Regions from separate parts of the Anaerotignum propionicum DSM 1682 genome, predicted to be linked through region 1. Evidence: predicted binding sites of a transcription regulator. Region 1 holds the regulator's gene; each other region holds the start of a gene.
What was found. Region 1 encodes Rex, which represses fermentation and respiration genes when NADH is low (regulators of the CRP and FNR family bind a similar motif). Its sites were predicted from a motif close to ATTGTTAANTANTTAACAAT; they were not measured.
Positions count from the first base shown of each region.

Region 2: the regulator Rex is predicted to act here: its motif matches at 3,129-3,148, upstream of serC (3-phosphoserine/phosphohydroxythreonine transaminase).
Region 3: the regulator Rex is predicted to act here: its motif matches at 2,388-2,407, upstream of CPRO_RS02345 (acyl-CoA dehydrogenase family protein).

Region 1 covers NZ_CP014223.1:200,576-206,092, reverse strand. Annotated here, with positions in the region: gene CPRO_RS00935 (MerR family transcriptional regulator) at 1-141, shown strand, start outside; gene CPRO_RS00930 (MATE family efflux transporter) at 292-1,647, opposite strand; gene CPRO_RS00925 (LysE family translocator) at 1,727-2,374, opposite strand; gene CPRO_RS00920 (redox-sensing transcriptional repressor Rex) at 2,377-3,078, opposite strand; gene CPRO_RS00915 (ABC-F family ATP-binding cassette domain-containing protein) at 3,217-5,133, shown strand; gene CPRO_RS00910 (hypothetical protein) at 5,310-5,517, shown strand, end outside.
Region 2 covers NZ_CP014223.1:3,022,600-3,028,116, forward strand. Annotated here, with positions in the region: gene CPRO_RS14265 (glycerophosphodiester phosphodiesterase family protein) at 1-109, opposite strand, end outside; gene CPRO_RS14270 (DUF1292 domain-containing protein) at 246-566, opposite strand; gene CPRO_RS14275 (DEAD/DEAH box helicase) at 743-2,014, opposite strand; gene cwlD (N-acetylmuramoyl-L-alanine amidase CwlD) at 2,095-2,793, opposite strand; gene serC (3-phosphoserine/phosphohydroxythreonine transaminase) at 3,331-4,416, shown strand; gene CPRO_RS14290 (3-phosphoglycerate dehydrogenase family protein) at 4,427-5,517, shown strand, end outside.
Region 3 covers NZ_CP014223.1:501,251-506,767, forward strand. Annotated here, with positions in the region: gene CPRO_RS02330 (spore coat associated protein CotJA) at 1-169, opposite strand, end outside; gene CPRO_RS02335 (biotin transporter BioY) at 356-880, opposite strand; gene CPRO_RS02340 (hypothetical protein) at 1,048-1,500, shown strand; gene CPRO_RS02345 (acyl-CoA dehydrogenase family protein) at 2,605-3,744, shown strand; gene CPRO_RS02350 (electron transfer flavoprotein subunit beta/FixA family protein) at 3,810-4,601, shown strand; gene CPRO_RS02355 (electron transfer flavoprotein subunit alpha/FixB family protein) at 4,672-5,517, shown strand, end outside.

The DNA.
Region 1 (5,517 bases):
GAGGCTGTTGCAAATTGGGTAAGAGACAATGATTATGAATTTAACGGTCTCTCTTTCTCCATTTATCACATCAGCCCTCATGAAACCTCAGATAGTAGTCAGTGGGTAACTGAGGTTTGCTATCCCGTGAAAAAGAAATAAGCAATTTATTTTAAGTCTAACCAAAGCAATACCTCTTCCGTAGAACCGCTGGGATATCTTTGTTTCTATTAAAAATAGGGAGTTTCATGGTTTTCAGTCATGAAGCTCCCTGTTTCATTGATAAAAATAGATTAAAGTTCCGTTTCCAATCTAAATACAGTGCATTTGCCATCTTGTGCCACGATAGCGGACAATGAAGAATATGGCTCTTACACACCAGTCAATAATCATGGCAATCCAAACGCCGTAAAGCCCCATTTGGAAATATACCCCTAAAATATAGCTGAATACAATTCGGAAAATCCACATAGAAAAAACGGACCAAACCATACAAAATTTTACATCGTTTGCAGCTCTGAGAGTATTGGCAAGGGAAAAAGCCTCAGGCCATATGATAATGGCGCAAATGCCATGGAGCCATGCAATTTCCGTTGTCATTTTCGTTGCCTCCGGTGATAGATGATACAGTATCAAAATCCACGGCAATGCAATCAAAATAATGGCATTGAAAACAAAAATCAGTATATGAATAAGCTTTAAAATCTTTCGAGTATAATATCTTACCATATCATAATCCCCCGCCCCAACACAGCGGGAACATACCGTCACAAGTGCCATACTTACCGCCATCCCAGGCATAATTTGGAACATAGCAATGATATTACCAACGGCATTTGCTGCAATGGCCGCCGTACCAAAAGAGGTTATCATACTCAGAACCAAGATTTTTCCCAATTGAAACATACTATTTTCCAAGCCATTGGGAATCCCGATAAAGGCAATCTTTTTCAACAATACCTTGTTTGGACGAAAGGAAAAAGGTCTGGAAAGGTGAAGGGTATGTTCCTGTCCTCGTAAGAGAAGGATAATCCCCAGGGCAGCAACAATACGGGAAACCAGTGTAGGAATAGCGGCTCCCATAACACCCATTCCAAAGCCAAAAATTAAAACTGCGTTTCCCCCAACATTGATTGTATTCATGAGAACAGAAAGGTACATAGGAACCCTTGAATTACCCATGGCACGAAAAATTCCCGCCCCTGCATTATAGAGAGCAATAAAGGGAATGGACGCAGTAACAATCATCAAATATGTTTTTGCACTTTCCATTACATTTGGCTGAATTTTACCAAAAATATTATGTAAAATCAAATTCCTTGTAAGGTATATTCCTACTGTAATCAGAATAGAGGAAACCGCTGTTAAAATCACAAGCTGATCCGTGGCCTGACAGGCTTTTTCTCGATTATTTTGCCCAAGAAATTGTCCTGCAACTACAGCCCCTCCCGTGGCAAGGGCTCCAAATAAAAAAATGACCAATACAAAAATATTATCCACCAAAGAAACTCCGGAAACGGCGTGCTCACCAACGCTGGCCACCATGATTGAATCGGATAGTCCCACCAGAATCGCCAAAAATTGCTCTATGATGATAGGCACAATCAGTCTTTTTAAATCTTTATTGGTAAATAAATAGCTCCTTTTTTCTTTTGTTTCCGAAATCATTCCCATAGCTCCTCACTGCAATACTTCTTATTTTATTTTTATAACGGACTCCCTCATGAAAAGAACAAAAATTTTGATGTTACAGGAATAAAGATGCGGCGCAATAAACCAAAAGCAACGCCATAATACCATTCAATAGCTTTTTATTTCTATCAAAAAAACTACGAAATACAGAACCAAAAAGTACCCAGCAACCACAGCTTAATAAAACAACTATCCAGTTAAACACAAGTACAACCAAAAAAGCTTTGATTGATTGGTCATAAGGAAAAACAAAATTAGAAATTAGGGTTATTCCAAATAACAAACCCTTTGGATTCACAAACTGAAGCATCACCGCTGTGAAAAACCCCCGTGTATCTAATTGGCGTCCGCCTTCTTTTGCCGCCTTGGGCTTGTCTCTCCATATCACCCACGCCAAATAAAGTATGTAAGCCGCACCAAAAATCGTCATGATTTGAACTATTTTCGGAATATAGCGAAACAAAAATAGATTACATAAAATGCTGCAAATCAAAATCAAAGAAAAACCCGTTGCCACCCCTGCACAAAAAGGCAGGCTTTTTTTCACACCATATTTGGCACCATTGTTCATGCACATGATATTATTAGGCCCTGGTGTAATACAGGATACAAATACATATGAAATAAAAGCAAAAATATGAACCAATTCACTCATCCTTTTTATATAAAACAAAAACTGCCCGCTAGGGAGCAGTCTTTTCATGTTTAGTCTTCCAAATCAACAATCGGCTTAATGGGCAATCCATTGGCAAGATGATGCAGTTCGCTTTCCTCGCTATACATTTCGTTTATTTTATAAAGCAAGGTCATCAAGCTGTCTGTCAAATGCACATTTTCAACCAAAACATCCTCAGGCACCTGCAAATCCACATGACTGAAGTTCCACATGCCCTTTACGCCCCATTTAGCCAAGTCGTTGGCAACCTTAACCGCCTTGGAACGAGGTAAAGTAAGAATCGCAACGTCTATACTATTGTTCTTGATGTATTCTTCCATTTTGTCAACATCATGAACTTCTACACCACGGATGGTCATTCCGATGATACGTGGGTTAATGTCGAACACAGCTTTGATAACAAAACCACGTTTTTCAAAATTGGTGTAATTTACCAAAGCCTGACCAATATTTCCCCCACCAACCACAATCATATTGTATAACCTGTCCAACCCGAGAATCTTCTTAATTTCATTGTGCAGATACTCTACGTTGTACCCGTAGCCCTGCTGCCCAAAACCACCGAAATTATTTAAATCCTGGCGAATTTGAGATGCAGTGATGTTCATTTTTGCACTCAGCTCCTTAGACGATATTCTGGTAATATCGCTCTCCAAAAGATCGCCCAGATAGCGGTAATATCTTGGGAGCCGATTAATCACCGCCGGCGAAATTCTCTTCTCACTGTCCATTTTATCCAAATCCTCTCTTGTCAACTTAGAATCAGTATAGCACTTATGTTATTTTATTGTCAACAATAACTCTTTTATTATCAGCCTTTTTCTGTTATGATTATACCTGTATCCCCAGAAAAAACGGAGGACAGAACTATGATACTAGCATGTAAAGATCTACACAAGGCCTATGGCATTGATGTAGTTTTAGACAAAATTACCTTCCATTTGGAAGAAAAGGAAAAAGCCGCAATTGTAGGGGTAAACGGCGCAGGCAAAACCACTTTGTTCCGTGTACTGACAGGAGAAACGTCCGCCGACGGCGGAGAGTATTACATGAAAAAAGATGCTACTCTGGGGTACATGGCACAGAATCAGCAAACCGAAAGCACACGGACAATCTATGAAGAAATGCTATCGGTTTTTGAAAAAATTTTGGAAACAGAAAAGCTTCTTCGTGAAATGGAAAACAAAATGGGGACTCTTGTGGGACAGGAATTGTCCGACAAGATGGAAGAATATTCTCGTTTACAACATTTTTTTGAGCAAAACGACGGTTATAGCTATCAAAGTCGTCTACGAGGTGTACTAAAAGGACTAGGTTTTGGAGAGGCTGATTTTAACCGCCCTCTTTCTCAGCTTTCCGGCGGTCAAAAAACCCGCATTTTTCTTGGAAAGCTTTTGCTTTCCAAGCCCGATATTCTCCTTCTGGACGAGCCTACAAATCATTTGGACATCGCTTCCATTGAATGGTTGGAGGATTTCCTCAGAAGCTATGACGGAGCCGTATTGATTATTTCCCACGACCGTTATTTCTTAGATAGAATTGTGACTAAGGTTGTGGAAATTGAACATAAAAAATCCTATATCTACAACGGAAACTATAGCTTTTATACCCAGCAAAAGGAAATCAACAGAGAAATTCAGCAGAAGGCCTTTGATAATCAGCAAAAGGAAATCAAACATCAAGAAGATGTGATTCGCACCCTTCGCTCCTTTAATCGGGAGAAGTCCATCAAACGTGCGGAAAGCCGTGAGAAAACCTTGGAAAAAATAGAGCGTGTAGCAAGGCCTGAGGCTCTGCCCGACCAAATGCGCCTCACTCTATCTCCCCTTATTATCAGCGGAAATGATGTGCTTCATACCGAAGACCTTTCCAAGTCTTACGGGGGCAATAAAATATTCCAATCCGTGGGGTTTGATGTCAAGCGTGGAGAAAAAGCCGCAATCATCGGACCTAATGGTGTAGGCAAATCTACTTTATTTAAAATGCTTCTGCGGGAAGTGACCGCAGATTCCGGCATTATTCGCTTGGGTACCAATGTTCATGTGGGCTATTATGATCAGGAACAACAAAAGCTGGATGAAACCAAAACCATATTCGCAGAAATTTCTGATACCTACCCCAATCTAACGGCAGGACAAATCAGAAATGTACTGGCGGCCTTTGTTTTTACCAATGATGATGTATTTAAGCCTATTTCTGCTTTAAGCGGCGGAGAGAAAGGGCGTGTCTCCCTAGCAAAAATTATGCTTTCCAAAGCTAATCTGCTTATGTTGGATGAGCCTACCAACCATTTGGACATGTTTTCAAAGGAAGTTTTGGAGAACGCCTTAAACTGCTATGAGGGAACAGTTGTCTACATTTCCCATGACCGTTATTTTATTAACAAAACAGCAGAGAAAATTTTGGAATTATCACCAAATGGAGTTACGCAATATACAGGCAACTATGATTATTATTTGGAAAAAAAGGCAGAGCAGGCTCGAAATGAGGCAGAACGGGCAAAGGAAGCCGGCATGTCTTCCTCGATCTCCCCTGTAGCAGTCAGCGAAACAAAGGTAGACTGGTTGAAGCAAAAGGAACAACAAGCAGCAGAAAGAAAACTTGCCGCTAAAATCTCCCGCTTAGAGCAAGAAATTGAAGAAACCGAGAGCGCCATTGTGAAAGCAGACGAAGCTATGGCAAATGCCAGCACAGATTATACAAAAGCACAGCAGATTTTTGAAGAAAAAACGAAGCTTGAAGAACATTTGGAATTGCTCTTTGCCCAATGGGAAGAGCTCCAATAAAAACGAAGGATGCACTGATTCTTGAAAGATGCAGATGGCGGATAAATTTCTGCTCGTCAGAAAAGAATTGCCCTTTTAGTCACGCTATAGAGGCATTTTGATGCTATTCAACGAAATAATTGACCATTGGTTGTGCATACAGAAAGAATCAGCGTCTACACGAAGGAGGAAAAGGAATGAGAATCTTTTATTTAGCGGCATTAATATTATTGGTAGTTCTTTTGGGTGCAGGGAGTGCATTGGGAGCCAACTCACAAATTGTATTTTACCTGTTTATTTTTATCATGGGTGTTGGTCTTGCTTTTTACGCCCATTGGTTTAAAAAATTTGCTGAAAAGGTAAATGCTTTAATGCCTCTCATCGAATCAGACCCTGATGCTTATA
Region 2 (5,517 bases), 300 kb from region 1:
CGTGGGCAACCAAAGGGTTTCCATCCTGCCATCCTGCAAATGCCGTCAAGGAAAAAGCAGAACTCAATATTGCTCCCAGCGTTGCCAACACCATTCTTTTTGCAAACATTTTATTACCTCCTAGTAAAGACGATGGGAGTATTTTTTTATAAAAAATATCAAAATATCTCCCTTCGTGCTAAATTTCAGATAAAGTCTAGGGTGCCGGCTAAGCCGACACCCCTTCTGAGGAATTTTATCTCATTTTATTCTTCGTCTTCGTCCTCAAATAAGTCATTAAATGCGGCAGAAACCTTGTCGAACAATTCATCTTCTTCGATGACCTCCAACTCGATCTCTTCACCAACTTCTTTGTATTCGTACAGTAATACGGTTTCATCTTCCAAAGGCATTAAGGCAATAAACTGCTTGTCCTCCACACCTTCAACCTCAAATACACCCAGAATGCCGCATTCCAATTCAGTATCATCATCCAATGTTAAAAACATTGTTTCCAATCCCATTTCTTCGTGTTCGTGGTCATGTTCGTGATCGCATCCACATCCGCATCCGCATTTGTCACTCATATTCAGTACCTCCTCAAATAAATCTTTTTTCCTATCTATCATACCCTATTCTAGGCGTTAGAACAATTATTTTTTTTGGTTTTGTAATTTATTTTTAGCTTTTTCTGCCTGTTTTTTTGCTTTTTTTGCAAAAAAACCTAATTCCTCTTTTTCAGGCTCTTTTTTATCCTTCCCTTTCACTGTTTCCTTATGCGTAACTTTAGTCTCTTTTTTCGGCTTGTCCGCCCAAACAACAGCTCTTTCGCCAAATTCCTCATCTTTGGTTTTTTTGTTTTTTGTGGTTTGTCTAAATCTTTTTTGGTCATAGTACTGTCAACCAATTTGCCAAAGGCCATTTCCTTCTGCACAAACCGAAGCCCCCACACCTTCTCATACTTATGCACCCACCGTCTTTCGTAGGGTGTAACCAAAGTAATGGTAGTCCCTTCTGTACCTTTTCTGCCGCAACGCCCTGCTCTATGAAGATAATGACTTGGTTCCTCGGGCACGTCCATATTGATAATGTGGGTTACCCCTTCAATATCTAAGCCTCTCGCTCCAATATCCGAAGCCACCAATACATTTGCCCTGCCATTGCGAAAATCCTCCAAAGCGTTTTTTCTGTCAAGCTTTGCCGCTTTGCCGTAAATTCCTGCCGCTTTAATACCATGAAAACAAAGCTTATCCACCGTAACTTCAATGTTTTCAGGATTATTTAAAAACACAATAGCTCTTTGTGGTTTTTCTCCTGCTAAAATTTTTCTAAGCTGTAAAAATTTATCCCTTTGAGTGGCCAAAATATAATAATGGGAGATGCCCTGAGGAACCAGACTGCCCGTCTTTGCCTCAATAAACAGCCCACCCTCCTTCATTAGTTTTTTACTCCGCTCCCTCGTTTCCTCATCAACGGATGCGGAAAGCAAAACAATCTGCCTCTCTTTCAGCGTGGATTTTACAACGCTTGCCACATCCTCAAAGTTTCCATCCTCCAACAGACGGTCGCCCTCATCCAAAACAATTGTTTTTACCAAATGAGCGGGGACTTTTTTACGCTTGATAAAGTCCAAAATTCTTCCTGTGGAACCAATGAGAATGCGTGGCTTCTCCTTTAGTCTTTCCAATTGACGCTGTGGCCCAGCAGAACCAATGATGAGCATACAACCAATGTCCAGTCCACTGTTTTCCTCCAAAAGCTCTGCCTGATGAAACACCTGCGCCGCCAGCTCATGGGTAGGGGTCAAGATAATTGCCTGTGCACCCTTTACCCCCAAATCCAAGCGCTGAAAAATAGGCAAAAGATAGGCTAACGTTTTTCCCGAACCGGTTTCGGAACGGCCAATCACATCTTTGCCCGATAGAATATAGGGTATCATATGTTTCTGTATCTCTGTGGGCGTTTCTATCCCTTGTTTCGCCAATGCTTTCGTCAAAACAGAGGACAAGCCCAATTTTTCAAATCCATTTTCCATGTTCTATTCCTTCCTTATTTAAACCTTTCAGTTTATTATACCAATTATAGCCTGTTTTTATCAGCCTGTAAACAAAATCATCAAACGCTTTCCGTTTGTGAAAAATAGTCAATGATACCCAAATAAATTGCCCAAGCCAGCTTTGTTTGATAAGCCTCATCATTCAAAAGCTGCTCCTCCGCAGGGTTGGAAATAAAACCACACTCCACAATGACTGCGGGAATCTCTGTGGTGCGTAATATGTAATAATCGCTGTTTTGCTTTGCTAATCGTTTGTTTTCATTATCTACATTTGTTTTTAGCCGCTCCTGAATCAATTCTGCCAAATTTTTTCCGTCTTCACTGGATTTGTGATAAAAAACTTGGGCACCCTTTGCTCCGGTAGACGGAAAAGCATTTTGATGAATACTAACCAAGATATCTCCATTGCTTTCATTGGCAATTTTTTTCCGTTCCGCCATATCAGCCTTTTTTTTACTGCCCAGTGCCTCATCAGTGGCACGGGTAATATAAACCGTAGCGCCCCCTTGCTCCAAATATTGCTGTAATTTTTCCATAACCGCCAAATTGATATTTTTTTCATCCTTTCCCAAGGAACCAGTCTTACCCGGGTCCCAACCGCCGTGCCCTGCATCCAGAATAATTATTTTTTGATCAACAGGAAGCATTACTGCCACCTTTTTCTTACTTCCCACAGCAGCTACACAAACGCATATGCCAATCAGAGCACATAAACAGCCAATTTTAATACCTTCTTTGACGGAAATTTTCCCTTTCATTTGTCCGCCCCCTTTCTTAATATCCTTATGAGGAAACACCGAAAAACTTTCTTCCAATCTTTCCGAAAACAACAAATTTATCTCCGTATACAACAATTGCTTGTTCGCTTTAGAACAACTGTAACGCATCAGAATTTTTGAACAAAGCATTCTTGTAAGTCCTAGAAAAACAATACGTTATACTTTTTATCTATAAAAACATGGAAACCCTTGAATTTTAGGGTTTTTTGTTGTATTAAAAGAAGTATATTGCATTTTTCACTAAAAGGTGCTATTGTATTATATTATGTTTTCCAACCATTTTCATACAAGTTTTTTCACATTTCTCTGTGCATTTTGCCAAAGATTTCACAAAACCCATCTTGCTTTTTGCCCGTTCCTCCAAAAAAGCTTTGTAGCTAAAGAAATTCCCTCTTTTATGTTGACGGTTCCCGTTAAGGTGTTATAATTCTTCTAAGACTAAATTTGCACATTTGACCGCACCATAGAGACAAGACGGCAAATGTCCCATAACAAATCATTTTAGGAGGCTTATTTATGGAAAAAAGAGTATTCAATTTCTCAGCAGGACCATCCATGCTACCCGTAGAAGTATTAGAACAAGCACAACGTGAGCTTGTTTGTTATCCTTCCTCTGGTATGTCAGTTATGGAGATGAGCCATCGATCTAAAATGTTTGAATCTATTTTGGCAAAAGCTAAGGCTGATTTAAAGGAATTGATGCATATTCCCGATAACTATAAAATTTTGTTTCTTCAGGGCGGCGGTTCCACGCAGTTTGCTATGGTTCCCCTAAACCTGATGAATAAAAATAATAAAGCAGATTACGTCATTACTGGACAATGGGCGAAAAAAGCTGCGGAAGAGGCAAAAAAATACGGAAAGGTAAATGTTGTGGCATCCTCTGCCGAAACCACATTTGACCGCATTCCCCAATTAGATTCTTCCAAATTCGACCCGGATGCAGATTATTTTTACATAACTTTGAATAATACCGTTTACGGCACCCGTTGGACAGAACTGCCCGATACAGGAAATGTAACATTGGTAGGCGATATGTCTTCCTCCATATTGTCCGAGGAAATTGATGTCACAAAATTCGGCTTGCTTTATGCAGGTGCACAAAAGAATTTAGGCCCTGCAGGGGTTACTGTTGTCATCATCCGTGAAGATCTGTTGGGCAATGCTATGGATTTTACACCTACCATGCTTCGCTATGATATTCATGCAGAAAATGATTCCTTGTACAATACCCCTCCCACATATGGTATTTATTTTATGGGGCTTGTTTTTGACTGGGTAAAACGCCAAGGGGGCGTAGCTGCCATTCAAAAAATAAACGAGCATAAGGCTTCCCTGCTTTATGACTTTTTGGATGCATCTTCCTTGTTCAAAGGCACCGTAGTGCCAAAGGATCGCTCTTTGATGAATGCACCCTTCATTCTGCCGACAGATGAATTGAACGCAAAATTCATTAAGGAAGCTGATGCCCTTGGTTTCGTGAACCTTAAGGGTCACCGTACTGTTGGTGGTATGCGGGCAAGTATATACAACGCAATGCCTGTGGAAGGCGTGGAAAAATTGGTTGCATTTATGAAAAAATTTGAATTGGAAAACAAATAAGGAGAGTATTATGTTTACAATACGTACATTAAACAATATTGCTCCCACAGGCTTGGGAAAGCTGTCGGAGAAGCACTTTCATATAGATAACACCGCAGAAAATCCCGATGGAATTATTTTGCGCAGCTTTGATATGCATAGCATGCCCTTAAACGACAATTTATTGGCAGTTGCCCGTGCAGGTGCGGGAACAAATAATGTTCCAGTGGATCAGTGTTCAAGAAGGGGAATCCCCGTTTTCAATGCACCCGGTGGCAATGCCAATGCAGTAAAGGAACTGGTTTTAACAGGCTTGTTCATATCCTCCCGCCGAATCGTTGATGGCTCGGCATGGGTACAGACCATTTGCGAAAGTGACGCTTTGGAAAAAGACATCGAAGCAGGCAAGAAAAACTTCACAGGCCCTGAAATTTTGGGCAAAACCCTTGGAGTTATCGGCTTAGGTGCCATCGGCGTGTTGGTGGCAAACGCCGCTCTTGACTTGGGCATGGATGTGGTTGGCTATGATCCATACCTGTCTTTGGAATCCGCTTGGCATCTGTCCCCCTCTGTGGAAAAAGCAGACTCCATTGAGGATGTTGTGGCAAAAAGCGACTATATTACCCTACATATTCCTTTGAACGATAAAACAAAGCACACCTATAACGAGACATTGTTCTCCAAAACCAAAAGAGGCGCACGTTTGTTAAACTTTGCAAGGGGCGGGTTAGTGGATAATGATGCCCTGAAAGAGGCTTTGGATCAAGGTATCATTTCCCGTTATATCACTGATTTCCCTGAGAAAGAACTCCTAGGGAATGAAAATATCATTGTCACCCCTCACCTGGGTGCTTCCACACCGGAATCCGAGGAAAATTGCGCTATCATGGTTGCCGAGGAACTCCGGGATTATTTGTACTACGGAAATGTGAAAAATTCCGTTAATTTCCCCAATTGTACCGTTCCTTATAATGGAAAACCTCGTATTGCTGTTTCCCATAGAAATATTGTAAATATGATTGGTCAGCTAGGTGCTGTTTTCACAAAATACAGTATTAATATCGATAAATTGGTAAATAACTCTAAAGGAGAGTTGGCATATAACATTATCGTCTGTGACAG
Region 3 (5,517 bases), 300 kb from region 1:
GGCTTTGAGCTTTATCCATGGGCTCCATATAAGGCTGAAAAGGTACGTATGCCTGTGCCAATTCCATGGATTCTTCAATGATAACACTATAATCGGAAACCATGTTTTTGGGTTTTTGACCAACAGAGGTACAGTCGCTGGGAACGAAATTCTTACACATTTCCTTCATAATGAAATGCCTCCTTCTTCAATTTACAATATTATGATATGGGGGAATATTGATATAGTGCAAGGACTAAAATGATGAAATTACCTTGGCTTATGGGGAAAAATCAGAAGGTTCCTAAATAAAAAACACTTCTATTGAAGTGTTTCACTTAACAGAAGTGTTTTTTGATATGTAGTGAATGAAGCCTTATGATTTAAGATAGTATTGTATTTTCCGCCCCAGAATACAAGAAAGGAAAATCTTAACAATATCCAAAGGGATGAAAACAAAGGCTCCCATGGGTAATGTTGAAAGAAAAGAGGCGTTTGTTACTTTTGATAACCAAAAAGTTCCGATGGAATAGGTAGCTAGGGTGCCCAGCAAAGCCCCCATCATTTGCAGTGTAGGGGAGTCGGGAAACTTTCTTACAAAATAGGCGCTGATGGCAACTAAAAAAAGATATCCCACCAAATAGCCGCCGCCGGGGCCTGCAAATTTAGCAAAACCAGCGGTGTATCCGGAAAATACCGGAATGCCAATGGAACCAATAAATAAATACAAGGCAGTTGCTGCAATTGCCTGTTTTGGCTTCAAAACATAGGCAGACAAATAAAGAGCAAAGGTACATAGCGTTAGCGCCACTGGACTAAAAGGGATTGGAATGCTGATAGGGGCTAAAATACAAATGATTGCGGTCATAAGTGAGATTGTTGCTAATTCTTTTGTTCTCATTGTAAACTCCTTTTGCAGTTTTTAAAAGGATTGTAAACCTTTAAGGGGAGATTTGTCAACTTTAATGATGAAAAAGGTTTACAATTAAAATTTAAGAAAAAGTTTTATGACGAATATAAAAATCTATGATAAACTTGAAATAGGCTTTTTGCGAAAGGATGATTTTGATGAGCAGAAAATGTATACATTGTGGTCAGAATGTTGGTGAAGTAGATGTTTATTGCATAAACTGCGGAAATATACTAAACAAGACTGAAAAAAAAGGGGAAAAGACCCAAGTGCAAGAAGCTTTGCCTAGGGATGACATCTATGCGCCCCTATCAGTAGGAGATTATCTGTTTATTGGTTTCATTTTAATGATTCCTATCATCAACATAATTGTTTTTTTCATATGGGCTTTTGATAAATATAGTAATGTAAATCGAAGAAATTTGGCGAAAGCAGGACTGATTTATCTCGGCATCTGCGTTGCTTTACTTACCATTTTGGGGGTTGGCATGTTTCGTGCAGTGCAATTGGACCAGCAATTTTATCCTGAAGAAAGATATTATGAATATGACAGGGAATTCCCTGATTTCGATGACTGGACGCAGCTCCCGTTTGACGCAAAGGAAACCTAAGTGTATGATTCCTCGTGTATTTCCCGAAAAATAATATGATTTTGCAGTTATCAATTTATATAGACAGATATCTCTCGTATAGCGGAAGATCATGAGTTGATTATAGAAAAATAAAGGTACAAAAAAGGATTTAGTTAATTTTATTATATATTAATGAAAGAATAGCTAATTATGATCTTTATGTGGAGGGAACAATGCTAAGATTGGGTAGAAGATTTGATTTGAGTGAATCGGTGCAGAGGAAAGGCTCGGATTATTTTCAGGTTCTTCTTTTTTAAATATTTACAACCAAACAGCGAAAAGAAAATAGAGCGTTACCGTTCTAAGCTGTTAAAGATTTACTTAATTTTAGACTTTCTTATTATTTTTTTAGATTGGTTTGAAGGCAGACGGAGAAGGTGTAAAAGCATCAAAAAATAATAAATGCTTTAAAAGAGAAATAGCTAATTAAAAATAAGTTTTATGGGAAAAAAGCTATTATTTCGGATGCGAATCTTTTTAGTAGTATTGACTATGAGTTGTATGACAATAGGAGGGAGAAAATTTTTGCTTCCATGCGAAATATATTGACATAGAAAAGACAATAGTGTAAAGTAAAGAAGGACAAAAAAGCTAGAGTTGCACATACCTTTGGGGTATTGTGTACTTTTTTAGAGTATATATCTTGCATACTAAATATTAGTCAGTTTTCATTTTATTATGTTTATTTGGGCAAATAAATATGAGAAAATATCGGCAACAAGGAAGAAAACAAGGTATATGTGCTTATAGAAGTACAATTTGCAAAATGGCTTTTTGTGGTTTTTTTTATGCTAATTTCGCTGAAAAATACGGCGGTATTACCATAAAACGTGGTCGTTTTTTATGGAATATTTATTAACAAATGAGTTGACAATTTTTAAACAAAAATGTTATATTCATGATGGACGTGCGAAAGGCATTTTCTTATTGTGCAAGCGATCTTGAAATGTATTTGAACGTCTTGTAACAACGTTAATGCGACAACGTTAAGAAGTAGCAAGTGAAGTTGTAGGTTATTAAATAAAATGATTGATGGCCCGCATCGATTGTTTTAAAATTTTTTAAAAATAGGAGGAATATTAAATGGATTTCAAATTAACAAAAACTCAAGTGCTTCAGCAAGAGTTGTTCAGAAAATTTGCTGAAACAGAAATCAAACCCATAGCAAAGGATATGGACGAGTCTGAAGAATATGATCAGGGCCTCGTTGCAAAGCTGCAGAAGGCTGGTATGTTCGGTATTCCTTACTCCAGAGAATACGGCGGCCAGGGCGCAGATGTTCTTACATACACATTGGCTATGGAAGAAGTATCTAAAGTTGACGCATCCACAGGTATCACTCTTTCCGTTCATACATCTCTTTGCTGCCCTTGTATCAATGAATTCGGCACCGAAGCTCAGAAGCAGGAATTCTTAAGACCATTGGTTGATGGTCATAAAGTTGGTTGCTTTGGTTTGACAGAGCCCGGCGCTGGTACAGATGCTTCCGGTGTTCGTACAGAAGCACTCAAAGATGGCGATGACTATATCATCAATGGTACAAAGATCTTTACAACAAACTCCGGCTTTGCTGATACATTCATTGTATTTGCTTTGACAGACAAGACTTTGGGACCTAAAGGTATGTCCGCATTTATTTTGGATAGAACAATGCCTGGTATTACAGTAGGTGAAAATATTGAACGTATGGGTATCAGAGCTGCTTCCAACTGTGAAGTTGCTTACGAAAACGTAAGAGTACCCGCAAGCAGATTGCTTGGTAAAGAAGGACAGGGCTACAAAATCGCTATGACAGCTCTTGCTGGCGGTCGTATCGGTATCGGTGCTCAGTCTGTAGGTATCGCTCAGGGCGCTATCGACGAAGCAATGAAGTATGTTAAAGAAAGAAAGCAGTTTGGCAAAACAATCAACAAGTTCCAGAACACACAGTTCAAACTTGCTGAATGCCAGACAAAAGTTGATGCTGCTAGATTGATGGTTTGGAGAGCAGCAACAGCGAAAGACAATCATGAAAATTTTGCTCCTTTGGCAGCTATGTGCAAGCTGTTTGGCTCTGAAGTAGCTAACGAAGTAACTAGAGTATGTGTTCAGCTGCTTGGTGGCTACGGTTACTGCCGCGAATACCCTGTAGAAAGAGCTATGCGTGACGCTAAGATTACAGAAATTTACGAAGGTACATCCGAAGCAATGAAGATGATTATCTCCGGCGCAATGAAGGTTTGATAAATAGTTTCTGAATCTAGATACGAAGCGAGATACTACTATATTTTGGAAGGAGAACAACTATAATGAAAATCGTTGTATGTATTAAACAAGTACCAGACACAGTTGAAGTTAAAATCGATCCTAAAACAGGCACCCTGATTCGTGATGGTGTACCTTCTATCATTAACCATGATGACAAAACAGGTATCGAGGCTGCTCTTCAGTTGAAAGAACAATTGGGTGGCACTGTAACAGTTGTATCCATGGGACCTCCTCAGGCAGACGTTGCTTTGAGAGAAGCTTTGGCTATGGGTTGCGACGAAGCTTACCTTGTTTCCGCTAGAGAATTCGGTGGCTCCGATACATATGCTACATCCGGTATTTTGGCTGCAGCTTTAAAGAAAATCGGCTATGACTTGATTATCACAGGCCGTCAGGCTATCGATGGTGACACAGCTCAGGTTGGTCCTCAGATTGGTGAAAAATTGCAGGTTCCTCAGGTTTCTTATGTTGAAGAAGTTCAGGAAGCTACAGAAGAATATGTTGTTGTTAAGAGACAGTTTGAAGATGGTTACCACATCATCAAAATCAAAACTCCTTGCTTATTGACAGCAATCGCTGAATTGGCTACCCCTAGATACATGTCCGTAAAGGGTATCGTTGAAGCTTATGAAAAAGAAGTTAAAACTTTAGGTTTTGAAGATTTGAAAGCTGAACTTGAACTTGACATGATCGGTTTAAAGGGTTCCCCTACAAACGTATATCAGTCCTTCACAAAAGAAGTTAAGGGCGCTGGTACAATTCTGAAAGATCTGTCCGCAGAAGAGGCAGTTCAGGCTATTATCGACAAGTTGGAAGCTAAGTTTATCATCTAATTTGCAAACAACTTTAATCGAGCAGAAAGAACTATATACTAAATTTGGAATATAAGGAGGAAACCCTACAATGAGTAAAGGTATTTTTGTAGTAATTGAACAGAGAAGCGGTAAAGTTCAGAACGTAGGTCTGGAACTTGTTGGCGAATCCACCAGATTGAAAGAAGACCTCAAGGATGAAGTAGTTGCAGTCCTGTTGGGTCATGAAATTGAAGGTCAGGTTGACAAACTTTTCCACTACGGTGCAGACAAGGTTATCCTTGTTGACAGCCCTTATTTGAAAGAGTATGTAACAGAGCCTTATACAAAAGCTATCACAGCAATCGTTAACGAATATGATCCCGAAATCATGCTGTTTGGTGCATCTTCCATCGGTCGTGACGTGGCTCCTCGTGTAGCTAGCCGTGTAAAAACAGGTTTGGTTGCAGATACAACAGGCTTGAGAATGGCAAAGACAGAAGAAGAATTCGCGAAGGAAGCAGCTATGGGCTGTGAAGATCCTACAAGAGCACTTCTTATGACTCGTCCTGCATTCGGTGGTAACATCATGGCAACATTGATGTGCCCTAGAACAAAACCTCAGATGGCAACAGTACGTCCTGGTGTTATGAAGAGAATTGCAAAAGACACAACAAGAACAGGCGAATTAATCAAATTCAACGTTGATTTTACTGACGCTGATATGAACGTTGAAATTCTTGAAGTTGTAAAGGCTGACAAGAAGGCTGTTGACTTGACAGAAGCAAAATTGATCGTATCCGGTGGCCGTGGTATCGGTGGTGCACAGGGCTTCGATTTAATCAGAGACGTAGCAGATGCATTGGGCGCAGAAGTTGGTTCTTCCAGAGCATGTGTTGACGCTGGTTGGATTGAAAAAGATCGTCAGGTTGGCCAGACAGGTAAGACAGTACGCCCT